DNA from 3 places in the Mucilaginibacter sp. PAMB04168 genome. Region 1 is predicted to be linked to each of the others. Evidence: riboswitches for the same ligand, from Rfam matches in the RefSeq annotation. Region 1 holds a riboswitch; each other region holds the start of a gene.
What was found. Region 1 has a riboswitch for S-adenosylmethionine ahead of metH (methionine synthase). Riboswitches for the same ligand answer to the same signal wherever they lie in the genome.

Region 1 (5,670 bases):
TAATGGGATAGTAAACCCTTCGCGTTCCATTTCTTTGGCAAAGTGTACCATTTCATCAAGCGATGGCGTAATCAGACCACTAAGGCCAATAATATCTACGTTATGTTTTTTAGCTTCCTCTATAATTTTATTGGCGGGCACCATTACGCCCAGGTCAATGATCTCGAAGTTATTACAAGCCAGTACTACGCCTACAATGTTTTTACCAATGTCGTGCACATCGCCTTTAACGGTGGCCATAAGTACCTTGCCAGCATTGCTGCGCTGGTTGCCATCGGCGTTTTTCAGCTTTTCGGCTTCAATAAAGGGCAGCAGGTAAGCTACGGCCTTTTTCATTACCCGGGCCGATTTTACCACCTGTGGCAAAAACATTTTACCGGCGCCAAACAGGTCGCCTACAATGTTCATCCCGTCCATCAGGGGGCCTTCAATAACTTCCAGCGTGCGTTCGTATTGATGGCGTGCTTCTTCCACATCGACATCAATATATTCCACAATACCTTTTACCAGTGCGTGCGAGAGTCGCTTTTGTACCGGTTCATTACGCCAGCTTTCATCACGTACAATTTCTTTGCCTTTGCTTTTTACCGTTTCGGCATATTCTACCAGGCGTTCAGTAGCATCCTCGCGGCGGTTGAGTAGTACATCCTCTACACGCTCTAAAAGAGGTTTAGGAATTTCCTCGTACACCTCGAGCATACCGGCATTTACAATGCCCATATCCATGCCAGCCTGTATAGCATGGTATAAAAAGGCCGAGTGCATAGCCTCGCGTACAACGTTATTACCGCGGAAAGAGAAAGATATATTACTCACACCACCGCTTACTTTGGCGTGTGGTAAATTTTCTTTTATCCAACGGGTGGCGTTAATAAAGTCAACAGCATAATTATTATGCTCTTCCAAACCGGTGGCAACGGTAAGGATGTTAGGGTCGAAAATGATATCCTCCGGTGGAAAGCCAATTTCGTTCACCAGTATATCGTAAGATCGTTTACAAATTTCTATACGGCGTTCATAATTATCGGCCTGCCCTTGCTCATCAAACGCCATTACAACCGTAGCAGCACCGTAGTTCAGTATCTTGCGCGCGTATTCTCTAAACTTGTCTTCACCTTCTTTTAGCGAAATTGAGTTTACAATACCCTTACCCTGCAAGCATTTTAAACCGGCTTCAATAACCGACCATTTAGAGGAGTCGACCATGATGGGCAGCTTGGCAATATCAGGTTCGGAGGCCACCAAATTCAGAAATTTAACCATTACGGCTTCCGAATCAATCATGCCCTCATCCATATTAATGTCAATCACCTGGGCACCACCTTCTACTTGCTGGCGGGCAACTGTGAGGGCTTCCTCATAGTTTTCGGCCAGTATAAGCTTTGAAAACTTGGGCGAACCGGTAATGTTGGTCCGCTCGCCTACGTTCACAAAGTTGGTTAGAGGCGTTAGGGTAACGGCTTCTAAACCACTGAGGCGCATATAAGGCTCAAGCGTTGGTAGTTGCCGTGGCGAGTATTTAGCTGCCCGTTCGGCAATGCATTTAATGTGATCGGGCGTGGTGCCGCAACAGCCGCCTACAATATTAACCAGGCTAGCTTGCATAAAGTCATCGACCTGGTGGGCGGTTTCATGCGGTTGTTCGTCATAAGCGCCAAACTCATTAGGCAAACCTGCATTTGGATAAGCTGAAATATATACATCGGCTTTGTTAGAGAGTTCTTCCAGATATGGTCGCATCTCTCTAGCCCCTAAAGCGCAGTTTAATCCCACCGATAGCAGGTTGGCATGGCGTATGGAGTTCCAGAAAGCCTCCACCGTTTGGCCCGATAGGGTGCGGCCCGAGGCATCGGTTATGGTACCCGAAATCATGATGGGCAGGTTCTTGCCCGATTCCTGTGCATAGCGCTGGGCGGCAAACAGGGCTGCCTTGGCATTCAGCGTGTCAAATATGGTTTCGATTAAGAGCAGGTCTGAGCCACCGTCAACCAAGCCTCTAATCTGATCATAGTACGCTTCTGCAAGATCGTCAAAAGTAACGGCACGATAGCCCGGGTCGTTCACGTCGGGCGAAAGGGAAGCGGTGCGGTTGGTAGGGCCGACAGCGCCGGCTACAAAGCGCGGCTTGCCGGGCGTTTTAATAGTATAATCATCAGCCGCCTCGCGGGCTAAACGGGCACCTTCATAGCTTAGCTCGTAAGCCAGCTCTTCCATATGATAGTCGGCCAGTGATATACGCTGGGTACTAAATGTGTTGGTTTCAATAATATCGGCACCTGCATCCAGGTACTCGCCATGTATAGCTTTAATTACGTCAGGGCGTGTAAGGTTCAGCAGGTCGTTATTGCCCTTTAAATCGGATGGATGATTTTTAAAACGCTCCCCGCGAAAATCCTCCTCCGTTAACTGATAGCGCTGTATCATGGTTCCCATGGCGCCGTCAATTACTAATATGCGTTTCTTTAACTCGTTTTTTATGTCCATATTTTGGATATGAGATGTGAGGCAAGAGATGTGAGATAAAGCGTAGGATTTACTTGCAAACGCATGCAAAATCCTGTCAGTTTCATATCTGATAGCTCAAATCTTATTACATGCTTATATCGAAAAGTCGGTGTATTGGATTTTGACTTTCGCTTATCCGTCTTAAAACCTTTTAGTGAATGGTTTTAAGTAGAATGTAGCACCTTGTAAGTACAGGTTGCTAAGACTTCGCAGGGTCCAGTCCCTCCATCTTTCTCTATAAGCATTGCAAAGTTGCAAAATAGCGTTGTGAATTGCAAATGCCAGTTTTTAAGCAAAATAGCTTCCAAACAACAAGAGCTGCCTTTTGGGCAGCTCTTGTTATATAATTATTTAACGTTATCTGCGGCTGCCGAATATTCTTAATAAGGATAAGAACAGGTTGATGAAATCCATATACAGGGTTAAAGCACCCATAATGGCCATCTTTTTAGCATCAGCCATACCCAACTCCAAGCCGGCACCTATGCGTTTTAGCTTTTGCACATCATAAGCAGTTAAGCCCACAAACACCGCTACACCAATATAGCTAATGGCTTTGCTTAAACCCGGACTGGCCAGGAACATGTTTACAACAGAAGCGATGATCATACCTATTAAGCCCATAATCATTAATGAGCCAAATTTGGTTAGATCTTGATTGGTAGTATAACCGGCTACCGCCATAATGCCAAAAACAGCAGAGGCCGTAATGAATACACCTAATACCGACGAAGATGTATAAACCAACAGCACAAAGCTAAGGCTGGTACCCATAAGGGCAGCAAAAACCACAAACAGCAGGGTAAGCACCGGTGCTGATATTTTGTTTAGCCCGAATGACATAATCATTACAAATATTAAAGGGGCAAACATAATAATAGTACCTAAGCCGGTACGACGGCCAGTGTTTAAATCAACAAATTTGCTTAGCAGATTTGCATCAGTTGCAAACAGGTAGGCGCAAACTGCCGAAATACCTAATGCCACAAACATCCACATAAACACATTGGCAATAAACCGGCGCGATGAGGCTTGGTCATCCAGCTGAATGACATCCTCGTATTGATAATTCGTATTTTCCATTTTCTTAATTAATCAGGTTAAAGGTATGATAATTTTTATTGTACTTATTAGACAGCCCAAAGGGCTTAAAGTTTAGGTAAGCCTGCGCATTAATTGTTCTTCAACCCGTTTAAAAACCTGCAAAGGTTTTAATGTGCGCCAGCCCAGTTCGTCCAGCCCGCCACCAAAGTTGATAAAATAGTCGATGTTGCTTTGCTTAAATTCCCGTATTACATGTTCTCTGAAGTTGATACCGGCAATCCAGCCGTCTTCCACTTCTTGAAACCATTCCTCGTAATAGCAGTCGTCAGATGAATGAAAATTCAGGATATTCTCGCCAATAAGTATAAACTTATTGATGCCATTATCCATCATTAACTCCATGATTTCGCGTTTGAGCAACATAATGTCGTTATTGATGGCATCATTCCACTCGCCAATAAACTCTATAATAACGTAGCCGCGATCATAATCGGCATACAGTACTTTTAAATATAATGTATTAGAGCCAAATGAATCCCATTGTGGGTGCAGCAAATAGTTATATATCTGCTTATCAAATTCAAACTCGTTGTACACTGTAGCATAAAAAGGCGAATACTCATCCTCTGCGGCTACATAATCATCCCTCCATTTGTAGTATGGCTCTATTTCGTGCATTTTTTATTCCAATACGCAGATTTCAATATGCAAATTCAAATCTGCCGGTTTTTATAATCTTCCCTTTTGCTCAAATGCACATCTGCATATTTGCAAATCACTTTCCTGCAAGGTGTGCCTCCACCGCCTTACGTACACTCCCGTGTTCATTTAAAAGTTCGGTGGCAGCATCTTCTTCTAAACCGGTTTCCTGCATTATCATTCGAATTCCGCGATCAACCAGTTTATGATTAGTTAACTGCATATCCACCATTTTATTACCCTTTACCCGGCCCAATTGTATCATTACGGTAGTGCTCAGCATATTTAAAACCAGCTTTTGGGCGGTTCCGGCTTTCATGCGGGTTGAGCCGGTTAAAAACTCAGGGCCAGTAACCACTTCAATTGGGTATTGAGCCTGGGCAGCTACAGGGCTTTGCGCATTACAAACGATGCAGCCGGTTGCCAGGCCCTGTTCATTAGCTTTACGCAAGCCGCCAATTACATACGGCGTACGGCCCGATGCTGCAATGCCCACAACCACGTCTTTATCGGTAATGTTGTATTCCAGCAAGTCAAGCCAGGCCTGGTCCTCATCATCCTCGGCAAATTCTACGGCCTTGCGTATAGCGCCATCACCACCGGCAATAATACCTACAACCCAATCAAAGGGTACGCCAAATGTGGGTGGGCACTCCGAGGCATCTACTACACCCAGCCTGCCACTGGTGCCTGCACCAATGTAAAACAAACGCCCCCCGGCTTTCATGCGCCCGGCAACCGCCTCTACCAGTTTTTCTATCTGTGGCAACGCTTTTTCAACCGCATCCGGAACAGTTTTGTCTTCCTGGTTTATGTGTTGTAAAAGCTCGGCAACAGGTAGTTGCTCCAGCCGGTTATAATGTGATTCCTGCTCGGTTGTGTTGATCATTTTATTCTTACAAATCTGTAACAAAATTCGGTAAAAATCCGTCAACTTCAAGAACACAAAACGCTTTCAAATACGTATTTTTGTTACCAGGGATCTATGAAGCAAACAGCAGGTATTATTTTCAGATCGGTGATCTTATTACTCGCCGGTATGGCCATTGGTTTGCTGTTGAACAATCGCCAGGATGAGCCTGATGACGCCGCCATTGTTACCTCAGACAAAAACAAGCTGGATAAGATCATGCAGCTGGTGCGAAAAAAGTACGTTGACTCTATTGATGTAGACAGTGTAGAGGGTGTTACAATCAATAATCTGCTGCAAAAGCTCGACCCACACTCGGTTTATTTACAAAAAAAACAAGCACAATCCCTGGCAGAAAGGCTGGAAGGCGGATTTGACGGTATTGGCATTGAATCGCAATTACTTCGCGATACGTTGTTTGTTACCCAGGTTTTCCCGAACGGCCCGGCGGCTAAGGCCGGGCTGCCCAATGGTTCGCGGGTTGTGACGATTAACGGCAAGCCTTTTTCGGG
Region 2 (5,670 bases), 1.8 Mb from region 1:
TGCTTTGGCAGAGGCGCAGCAGCGTGCAGATATTGTTTTAATTACAGGCGGATTAGGCCCTACCAAAGATGATATCACTAAAAAAACGCTGGCCGATTATTTTGGCGTGGGCTTTGTTGAAAACGCTGAAGCGTTAGCCAACGTAGAGCGTATTTTTGCCAAATATAATCGTCCATTGTTAGAGGTTAACCGTCAGCAAGCATTGGTGCCTGCCAATTGCGGGGTGCTTAATAATCAAAATGGTACGGCACCCGGCATGTGGTTTAATCATAACGGTAAGATATTCGTGTCTATGCCGGGCGTTCCGCATGAGATGATGTATATGGTTGAAGAGCAGGTAATCCCCAAACTAAAGGCCACTTTTAAGTTACCCGTTATTATTCATAAAACTATATTAACCGTAGGCGAGGGAGAGTCGTTTTTGGCTGAGCGTATTGCAGATATTGAAGAAGCATTACCTCCCTATATCAAGTTGGCTTACTTGCCAAAACTTGGGCAGGTGCGTTTGCGCCTGAGCGGTTACGCTGATGATGAAGCAATATTACAACAGGAAATAGATACTCTGGCAGCCCATCTTACCGATCGTTTAGGCAGTGTAGTAGCAGCGCAAGAAGATATTGCTCTGGAGAAAGCCATTATGAACAAGCTGGAGCAACTCGGTCAAACCATATCTCTTGCCGAAAGTTGCACCGGTGGCTACCTTGCGCATTTGTTTACGCAGCACCCCGGCTCATCTAAAACGTTTTTAGGGGGCGCCGTGTCTTATTCTAATCAGTTAAAGGAGAGTATATTGGGTGTTACAGAAGATAATTTACGCCAGTACGGTGCGGTAAGTGAGCAAACAGCCACACAAATGGTGGAGGGCGCATTGCGCAACTTTAAATCAGACTATGCTATTGCGGTTACCGGCATAGCTGGCCCCGATGGTGGTACGCCCGAAAAGCCTGTTGGCACCGTTTGGATAGGCGTGGCGGGCAAAGGGAATATAGTGGTTAAAAGGTTTGTTTTTGGCAACAAGCGCCGTCAAAATATTGAGCGCACGGCCATCACTGCACTCGGAATGTTGAATACTTTACTTGCAGCTCAGTAAAACTAACAGATAAATAAGTAATTTTGGCCATAAATTGTAGAGATTAAACATGGCGAAATACCAGCTGCTGCTGCCAAAAATGGGCGAAAGTGTTGCCGAAGCAACGGTGATTAACTGGCTTAAAAATCCCGGAGATAAAATTGATGCCGATGATGCGGTAGTAGAGATTGCTACCGATAAGGTTGACTCTGAGGTACCCTCGCCGGTTAGCGGTGTGCTGGTTGAACAATTGTGCCAAAAAGATGAGGTAGTACAAGTAGGCAGTCCTATAGCTATTATTGAGGTAGAGGGTGAAGAACAGCATGTGGTTGAAGCCGCCCCTGTTTCATCACAACCTGAAGCGCCGATTATGGATCCGGAGCCGGTTCCTGAAGCTGTAGTGGAAAAAGAAATACCGGGTTTGGAGCACCTGACCAAGCCTGATGTGCCGGCCATACAATCATCAGGTATTCGTTTTTACTCGCCGTTGGTACGCAACATTGCCAATCAGGAAGGCATCACTCAGGCAGAGCTTGACGGCATACCAGGCACCGGCGCCGAAGGTCGTTTAACTAAAGATGACCTTTTAACTTACCTTGAGAAACGCCAGCCATCACCTGCTCAGGCACCACAGGCATTGGCTGCAAGCTATGCTCCAAAGGCGGCACAGCCGGCTTATACACCACCACCCACACAAACTTACCGTACCTCTGGCAGTGACGAGATCATTGAAATGGACCGCATGCGCCGCTTAATTGCCGACCATATGGTAATGAGCGTTCAAACTTCAGCGCATGTAACCTCTTTTGTAGAGGCCGACGTAACAAATTTAGTTTACTGGAGAGAGAAGATCAAAGCTAAGTTTGAGGCCCGCGAAGGAGAAAAGATTACATTTACACCTATATTTATTGAAGCTGTGGCAAAAGCTATTGCCGATATGCCAATGATCAACGTATCTGTAAACGGTACCCAGATCATTAAAAAGCGAGATATTAACATAGGGATGGCTACTGCGTTGCCCAATGGTAATTTAATTGTACCGGTTATTCGCCGCGCCGATACGCTTAACCTTACCGGCTTGGTTAAGAGTGTAAATGACCTAGCCAACCGTGCCCGTTTGAATAAATTACGGCCTGATGATACAGCCGACGGTACTTTCACGGTTACTAACATAGGTATGTTTGGTAATATTATGGGTACCCCCATTATTAACCAACCGCAGGTGGCCATTCTGGCTATTGGTACCATCAAGAAAAAACCTGCCGTATTGGAAACCCCAACCGGTGATGTAATCGCTATACGCCACATGCTGTATTTATCCATGTCGTATGACCATAGGGTAGTAGACGGCGCGTTAGGCGGTTCATTCCTGAAGCGTGTAGCTGATTATCTGGAGCATTGGGATTTGAACAGGGAGTTATAAAAACAAGCCAACTTGTGTGCTGCTGTAATGTGTGCTTAATTGCTAGTGAAAGAGTGACGTTTTTTTATCAAGTAGTATTAAAACTACCGGTATCAAAAAGGTTATAAGCCAAACCAGCCAGGCAATTGATCTATTTCTTTTGTTATTAAAGTCACTGTCTTTGAACTCATTGTATATCCTTTCCGATTTACCATCCTTTAAACAAAAGACATAAATGAATCCAAATGACAGGAAAATACTTGTTGCTTCATAAATTAGGCGGCTTTGATACGAGTATCCGCTAAAAAATTTTATAATCCACGTTAAGGTTAAAAGCAGGCTAAAGATGCTTAGTCCCATCACCAAGGTTGCTCTGAACCAATATGGAGCATCATTCCTGAAGTTCCTTTTAACGAAGTGGTTGTAGAAGGTGAAATAATAAAACCGTATTAACATGATAAATCCAATTATTCTTTCCTGAAGGAATTCTTTCAATGATCAAAGTAATTCATTCCCAATTACATTACTTCGATTGGGAATAAAAATTATAAACATTAAACAACCGCAATCATATCTTCAGATCTGCGCCTCAATAAATATTTTTAATAATACTTGGTATTTTAAAATATTACGCATTACCTTTGTGCAACGGTTTAAATACCATAATCAATTACCCTCCGTAGGTTTTTGATTTATAAAGAAGCGGCGAGAGATCAGGCTCACTGACCCGCTGGCAACCCTCCGATGAACGGAGAAGGTGCCAATTCCTGTCCCGGTTTGGATATACAGCCGGGGGATATAAGTTAATAGCCATGAAACGATTTAACTGCTACAACACTACTGCTAATTTATTAGTTACCCCAACGGGTACGCCATCAACCTGCAATATAGCCAACGGCTTTATGAGCATGTGTTGCTGTTAGAGGCACAACACGTACGTCATTTCCTGCATTACTTAATGCAATAATGTAACGTGTTTACGCTCAGGCACCGCTATAGCCTGTCCGTACGCCACCTCCGCTTATAGCAAATTCAACAAGTTTTAAGCACAAATCTAAACAGCAACAACCATGTCAACTTCATCTTTAAAATTCGAAACTTTACAGTTACACGCCGGTCAGGAAGCCGACCCTACAACCGGTTCGCGGGCAGTGCCCTTATACCAAACCACCTCATACGTATTCAAAAATGCCGAGCATGGCGCTAACCTGTTTGCCTTAAAAGAATTTGGCAACATCTACTCACGTATCATGAACCCCACTACAGATGTGTTCGAAAAACGTATAGCAGCATTAGAGGGTGGGGTGGCAGCGTTGGCAACCGCGTCGGGGCAAGCGGCACAATTTTTAGCGCTTAACAACATCTTACAAGCAGGCGATAATTTTGTTACCTCCCCGTTTCTGTATGGCGGCAGTTATAACCAGTTTAAAGTAGCCTTTAAACGACTTGGCATTGAAGCCCGCTTTGCGAAAGACGACCAGGCCGAAAACTTTGAGCCATTAATTGACGAGAAAACTAAAGCCATTTACTTGGAAACCATCGGTAACCCAGGCTTTAATGTACCCGATTTTGACAAGATAGCTGCACTGGCCCGCAAGCACGATTTGCCGTTGATAGTTGACAATACCTTTGGCGCAGGAGGCTACCTTTTTCGCCCAATAGAGCATGGAGCCAATGTGGTGGTAGAAAGTGCTACAAAATGGATTGGCGGCCACGGTACTAGCATTGGCGGTGTAATAGTAGATGGGGGCAACTACAACTGGGGAAATGGCAAGTATCCACAATTCAGTGAGCCATCAGATGGTTATCACGGTTTAGTTTTTTCTGACGTATTTGGTGTTAACGGGCCGTTTGGCAATATTCAATTCATTATTCGTGCACGGGTGGAAGGGCTGCGAGATTTCGGCGCTTCACAGTCGCCATTTAATTCGTTTTTACTGATACAAGGGTTAGAGACACTTTCATTGCGTGTGCAACGCCATGTTGATAATACACTTGAACTGGCCACCTGGCTGGAGCAGCACCCGCAGGTAGCTAAAGTAAATTATCCGGGTTTAGCGTCGTCACCCTACCACACATTAGCTAAAAAATACTTAAAAAATGGTTTTGGCGCTGTACTCTCATTTGAGTTGAAAGGCAGCAAAGAGAATGCTGCAAACTTCATTAACAGTTTGCAGCTAGTAAGCCACCTGGCTAACGTGGGCGACGCTAAAACGTTGATTATTCAGCCAGCTGCAACCACACATCAGCAGTTAAGTGATGTGGAGCAGGCTGCTGCCGGTGTTACGCCAACGCTTTTACGCGTAGCCGTTGGCATTGAGCATATGGACGATATAAAAGCCGACTTTGAACAGGCATTTGCGAGCATAAAGTTGCAAGAGGCTCAGCTGGCCGAACTTAACTAACCGGCAGGCAGCTGAAAATTAACATGCCGCCGCAATAGATTTAATTTGATTAATAGTATGACTGGTACCGCTTGTAAGCCAGGCGGGCCGGTTTAAAATAACAATGAGTATACAGACATACCGATACAACGGCACTTTTGAACTGGAATCAGGAGCGAAACTGGAGAACCTTGAGATAGGCTATCATACTTATGGCCGGTTGAACGAAGCCAAAGATAACGTGGTTTGGGTTTGCCACGCCCTAACCGCCAACTCAGATGTGTTTGACTGGTGGAAAGGTTTGGTAGGCGAGGGTTACTTTTTTAATCCTGACGAACATTTTATCATTTGCGCCAACGTATTGGGATCTGCTTATGGTACTACCAGCCCGTTAAGCATTAACCCGGCTACTGGTCAACCTTACTACCTATCTTTTCCGCAGTATACCACGCGGGATATGGCCAATGTGCACCGCTTACTTGCAGCGCATTTAGGTATCAAAGATATTTGGGTGTTGATAGGCGGCTCATTAGGCGGCCAGCAGGCATTGGAATGGAGCATTATAGAACCTGAACGCATTAAGCAGTTGATTTTGATTGCCACTAACGCTAAACACTCGCCCTGGGGCATTGCCTTTAACGAGTCGCAGCGCCTGGCACTTAACGCCGACGCTACCTTTAACAACGGAACACCTGACGGCGGCAGCGCAGGTCTCAAGGCAGCCCGCAGCATGGCCCTTCTATCATACAGAGGTTACAAGGCCTATAATATCAAACAGCACGAAGAAGATGATAACATCACCGATAATTACCGCG
Region 3 (5,670 bases), 2.3 Mb from region 1:
TTGGTTTGTAGCCTGCTTTTACTAAGAGGCCAATGGCCCTCGCTTCTTCCAACTGGGCAGCCAAACCACTTATGGGGTCATCAGCGCCGTTTACCCAGGCATCGTGGTGATTGCCCCGTATTACCCATTGCTCAGGGAATTGGCTACCCTTTATTTTGGCAATTACGTTGTAGGCGGGCACTAAATCCCAGTTATGCTCTATTTTTAAATGAACCTTTGCTTTGCCCGGGCCAACATGATAAGTAATGGGCAGTGCTCCGCGCCAATCTGCCGGTGCAACCGGGCCACCCAATGCAGCAAGCAACGGTTGTGCATCACCATAACTAATGGGTAACACCGGAATCTTTAAAATGGTCTGCGCCTCGCTTTTGTCTAATCTTTTGGCTTTTGCAGTTGCCCCAACATTCGGCGTTAAAGGATCGCCCGGGTAAATAACCATATCCATCACAGAGCCGCGCTGCACGGTCTGGTCATTTTTGAACGGACCTTTAGGATATACCTCGCCCTGGTAAAAACCATCGTCTTTAGGATCTGAATATATTATACAGCCAATGGCTCCATGCTCATAAGCTACTTTTGGTTTAATACCTCTCCACGAGCGGCCATATTTGGCAATTACTATTTTTCCTTTTACATCAATGCCCAGTTTGTTAAGCTGCTCGTAATCATCGGGCAAGCCGTAATTCACATATACCAATTCGCCGGTTACATCACCATCGGCTCCCCAGGCATTATAGGTGGGCAACTGCCCTTCCTGCCCTGATGTGGCATCCTCGGCAACAGCCGGTTCCTTAAGTTTTGCTGTATATCGAGTAGGATAAGTAAGCTCAAGCAATCGCGTTTTCGGCGTTGGAAACAACACTTGGTACGTTTCGATACGAGCATCCCATCCATACTCTTTAAACTTTTGTAAAACGGCTTGTGCTACGGCCTTTCCTCCGGGCGAGCCCAAATGGTGAGGACGTGCAGCCAATTCTTTAATATTATGGCCAATACGCACATTACTTATGTGCTTATCAAAGTCTTTTTCTGCCTGAAGTTGTTTAGTTGCAGCTGCCGCCGTGAAGCCCTTAATGTTTGTGTTTTGTGCGTATGATGTAGCATAACCGGCAAAGCATAACACTGCCAGCATCCTTATTTTTTTCATAAAGAAATTTATATTTAAATAAAAAGAGGGTGAGAACCTGGATCGGTAAGGTTACTCTATAAATAAGACGAGATCAACAGCAACCATTGCTTGTACAAGCAACATCATTCGAAGAGTGGATACAGGCTATTAGTTTAAAAAAGCCGGTTTTAGAGTAAAAATTAAAATTCATAAAATTGTAGATACATTTAAATTGCCTTAGCGCTTTGAAATAATGCCACCGGGTTGCCTACAGCGCCTAAAACTTAATAACCCGATGATGAGGTGTGAGGATGGATTCGAACCACCGTACAAGGTTTTGCAGACCCCTACCTAACCGCTCGGCCACTCCACCATTGCTTTTAAAGCGATGCCTTTAACAAAGGTTTGTTTGCTAAATCGTCTATCACTTTTACCATTTCCGTGAATTCGTTTACGTCGTAAAGCCTCGTCAAAAAAACTATCTTACCACTTTGATCGATAACTACATTACGTGTAACACCAGCTTTTTTATCAGCAAAGCGGCCAAATATATCGGCGCCTGGATCTAAAGCCAAAGGATAGGTTACCTGTATATCCTGGCGAAACTTCTGCACTTTCTCGAGTGGTTCGTCACGGTCTACACCAATAAGCACTACGTTTTTATTCTGGTAAGCCTTCCACACGTCTGTTTCCAAATGCGGCATTTCTCTGCGGCATACGCTGCACCAGCTAGCTGTAAATTGCAATACAACCACTTTGCCGCGTAACTGCTTCAGGGAGGTTTTCTTTCCGTTATCTAACACTAATTCAAAATTGTCGGGCGCCTGGTCTCCTACCTTAACCAGGTATCCTCTGTCTGCATTTGCGGCGGTTGCAACTGGAGATGATTGTTGCGCAGCGCTTTGCGTTTGCGCATTTGATTGAAATGCGGCCGCAACAATTACAGAAGCTGCAAACATTGCTTTGGAAAGAGATTGTAATAGGTAATTTTTCATAATCATATAAGTTGATTGCTCTCAATTTCAAATACTTATACCAGCGAGACTGTAAATGGGCGATGAACAAGCAAAACTTGTATCTTATCATTCTCTCTCATTTGAGGAGCAGGAATTAGCACCTTTTACCTTTTGAGGTGGTATAGGTTGCTAAGACTTCACAGGGCCTTTCCCTCAGTCTTTCTGGATAAGTAAATCAAAGTACGTTATTTAACACTGCAAATATAGCTATATATTTTACATAGTCTATAGATTTAGTAGATAATTTTCAAAATGAAATAAATGTGACACAAAGAAACGTACAAGTTAGTCAGATACAGGCGCAGTTATACCGAATTGTATATGCATAGGGAAGATTGGCCGGCAGTTTCTAAAGGTTCCAAATAAGCCTATTTTTGTGGTAAGTAACGGCTTTGTATTAGCAACTGGGTAATTATGGAACTTGTTGCAATGCGTGGTGACTTCCTTACTAATGCTTATCCTTTTATTACAATTAAGCGTGATGATACTGGATGCTATGATTCAATCATCATTCACCTTCAAATAGATATCCGCTATAAGCCAAACCTGTAGCCACACTTTTAAAATTGTCGCCCGAATTGAGGTTGACGTGAGGAAACTTTTCTTTGAATATGTTTTGAACACTCCCAACCATTGAAGTGCCACCAGTTAAAAAAATACTGTCGACATTGCTGGGTTCTATCTTGTTGTGCGATATAAATTCGTCGAGGTAGTTGGCAATTCGGGTTACGTCTTTGGCAATTATTTGTTCATAAACCGACAGTGGAACATCCTCTTCTATGTCAATATCCATTTCATGGTAAGCGAACCGAGCAGTGTCTGCATTAGAGAGTGTTATTTTGGTTTTCTCAATACACCTGAACACAGAGTAACCCAAGTTGTGTTCAATAAGCGTAATCAGGTTTTTGAATTGCCGGTCTTTCCCCGAAAAGTAATAATAGTCTTCAATATCCTTTTTAATTCGCTGGCCATTAAAAAAGTTCATTTGCTCCCACGAGCATATATTGGCAAAAAGTGATTTAGGCACAGTTAACCGCTTGCCCGGGGTAGCTTCATATTGTGTATGCTTGCCAAAATAGGGCGTACCTTTTTCCCACATAAATGCGGCATCAAAGCTGTCACCTCCTATGTAAATACCACCTGTGGCCATCATGTCGTTCTTCCTGTCTTTGCTCCCCGCTTTCTCTGGATCAAGAACCAAATAAGTAAAATCAGTAGTACCTCCACCTAAATCTGCAACCAGTACATTTTCCTTTTTTTGCAAAGTTCTTTCATAAGCAAAAGCAGCGCCGATTGGCTCAAATTGAAAGCGGACCTCCCTGAACCCTGCCAACTCTGCAGCCTTGCTAAGGCGGGTTTGTGCAAGGGTATCCTTTTGCACGTTATCATCATCAAAGAATACAGGCCTGCCTATAACAGCCTTACGGCAATCCTGGCCAATTAGTTTATCAGCCCGCGATTTTAATTCTTTCAGAATGATGGCCACCAAATCAGATGCGTTGTATCGTTTGTTGTGAATCCGCGTTTCGGTAAAACTGCTTCTGGATAAAATTTGCTTAACCGACTTTATAAAACGCCCGCTCATTTGCTCGTTTAAGTAAGCCGAAATTGCTTCCTGGCCTACTACGTAATCCGGAGCAATGCCCGAGCGCTGCTGTTCATAAAAATAAATAAGCGAGGGAATAATGATGGTATGTTGAATTTCTTTGGTTTCCTCATTGTAGATAGCCAGGGCAGAGTTGGTTGTACCAAAATCAATTCCGTATAAAAACTTATTCATATAAATGCCGCCTTACCAAAAAATTTAAAGGGCGGCGAAAGTATCAAAAAATAAAGTCAAAATGAAATTGCCAGTCTCAAGATTACGCCAAGCTAATCAGGGAGTGGCATGACGTCCATTTAAATTGAACGTAATTTAATTAAAATTGCTTCGATTAATTACATCATGTGCAACAAGTACAAAAATCCATGGCCGAGCACAAAGCCAGTGATCTGTTTAGTGGCAGCTTATAAATTGGCAAAATAGATTTCGAAGGCAACGCACCTGTAGAGGCAATTATATGAGATGCTAATAGGCTTGCCCGAGCTTACGGCAACAAGCTCGATTTACATTTAGGATGTAAAACAGAGAACGCTATAGTTGATACGATGCTTACAGACTATCGTACTTTAAAAAAACTTGTATTAATGTGCTTTTTAATAACCAGAGTTTAACGGCTTTCAACAAACAATGTCTGCCTTCGAGCTCATTAAACTCCGATTAATACTGTCTGCAATTAATAGCTTATCATTAAATTATCCGATTGAGATCTACAATTCACAATACAAGAACATCGCCGGGTTGGATAACGCGTTATTTTGCGTTGTCTTTATTAGGCTTGCTTTCGTCAGTAATACTTTCATTGGCGAAAAATGATTCGTCAATCTTAATTTCCTTGCTAAGCTTCTTGGCTAATCTTTTTGAACTTTTTTCAATGCTTTTTTTGAACTTTTTCGAACCAGGACCAAACTTAGCAGTAACGTTATTTAGTTCTTTAATCAGTACTGACTCAATTTCGTTTTTGGCAGTTTTTTTTGCGCTTTTTAAGGATGACTTGGTTGACATAAAAGTAGCTTCTTGATAAGCGTCAAATCTAAATTATCTGAATGTTACTTCAATATTATGTTTATGTTAACAAACACATGTTAATAAGCGCTTGTATAAAGGCAGATTAACGCCGCCTATTTATAAACATTAGTCATGTTTATTATACTACTACAACACTTTTACCGGTAGTGGTAGCACTATTAACATTATTGATTGTACTTACATACCGCCATTCGGATTTAGCTTCGTTGGCTGTGAAAGTGGCCATAATATATCCGCGTCTTGACGCGTCCAAGTATTCAAGTTCTTCGATAAGTAATGCGTTGGCTTGCTCGAAGCTGGCGACTGTTTGTGGATTACTACCAAATATGGCTTCAAAGCCTGGAGAAGTCACAGAGGCAGTGGCAAACTCAACGCCTGCTTTTTGCCCATTGTTAGCTGTTAAGATTGAATACCATGCATTATGCGTGTCGCCGGCTAATGAAACAAGCTTTTTACCAGCTGCTGAAGCATATACCATTTCACGTTCAGCAGGGTACCCGTCCCAAGCATCTAGATTGTACGGTAACGCATTTTGTACCCTGGCTTTTTCTGCCGCGGTTAAGGTAGGATCATTTTGCAGCATGCGTGATTTGATGGCTACCAGTTGGGTTACCAAGGTGTTGTATTGTGTAAGCAATGTAGCGTCAGTACTCCCGCCGGCTATTTGAGCAACAATCAGCAACAATTCGGCGGGCATAAACATTTTACCCATTAATACCTGGTTTCCCAGAACCTGCCATTTTGCAGAACTGCTATTTAGCTTAGCAGCCAACCAACTTTTTTGCTCAGCGCCCAGTATGCTGCGTTGCGGGTTTTGCCAATCGGTTAAAAACTTTGTTGTATTAAGTCCGGATGCGGTGAGGTAATCCACATAACTAAGTTGTTTATCCCGACCAACTATTCGGGTGTCCAGCATT

Region 2: it holds a riboswitch for S-adenosylmethionine, as region 1 does, so the genes downstream of both, ABDD94_RS09380 (O-acetylhomoserine aminocarboxypropyltransferase/cysteine synthase) here and metH (methionine synthase) in region 1, are expected to answer to the same signal.
Region 3: it holds a riboswitch for S-adenosylmethionine, as region 1 does, so the genes downstream of both, ABDD94_RS11310 (TlpA family protein disulfide reductase) here and metH (methionine synthase) in region 1, are expected to answer to the same signal.

What each region holds. Positions count from the first base shown of each region.
Region 1 covers NZ_CP155079.2:406,320-411,989, forward strand. Annotated here, with positions in the region: gene metH (methionine synthase) at 1-2,484, opposite strand, end outside; SAM riboswitch class I at 2,635-2,749, opposite strand; gene ABDD94_RS01500 (Bax inhibitor-1/YccA family protein) at 2,863-3,588, opposite strand; gene ABDD94_RS01505 (hypothetical protein) at 3,661-4,227, opposite strand; gene murQ (N-acetylmuramic acid 6-phosphate etherase) at 4,325-5,137, opposite strand; gene ABDD94_RS01515 (S41 family peptidase) at 5,234-5,670, shown strand, end outside.
Region 2 covers NZ_CP155079.2:2,179,538-2,185,207, forward strand. Annotated here, with positions in the region: gene ABDD94_RS09370 (competence/damage-inducible protein A) at 1-1,090, shown strand, start outside; gene ABDD94_RS09375 (dihydrolipoamide acetyltransferase family protein) at 1,140-2,492, shown strand; SAM riboswitch class I at 3,161-3,276, shown strand; gene ABDD94_RS09380 (O-acetylhomoserine aminocarboxypropyltransferase/cysteine synthase) at 3,542-4,876, shown strand; gene metX (homoserine O-acetyltransferase) at 4,980-5,670, shown strand, end outside.
Region 3 covers NZ_CP155079.2:2,662,046-2,667,715, reverse strand. Annotated here, with positions in the region: gene ABDD94_RS11320 (transferrin receptor-like dimerization domain-containing protein) at 1-1,147, opposite strand, end outside; tRNA gene ABDD94_RS11315 (tRNA-Cys) at 1,410-1,481, opposite strand; gene ABDD94_RS11310 (TlpA family protein disulfide reductase) at 1,489-2,103, opposite strand; SAM riboswitch class I at 2,185-2,297, opposite strand; gene ABDD94_RS11305 (Hsp70 family protein) at 2,633-3,904, opposite strand; gene ABDD94_RS11300 (hypothetical protein) at 4,478-4,729, opposite strand; gene ABDD94_RS11295 (alkaline phosphatase D family protein) at 4,872-5,670, opposite strand, start outside.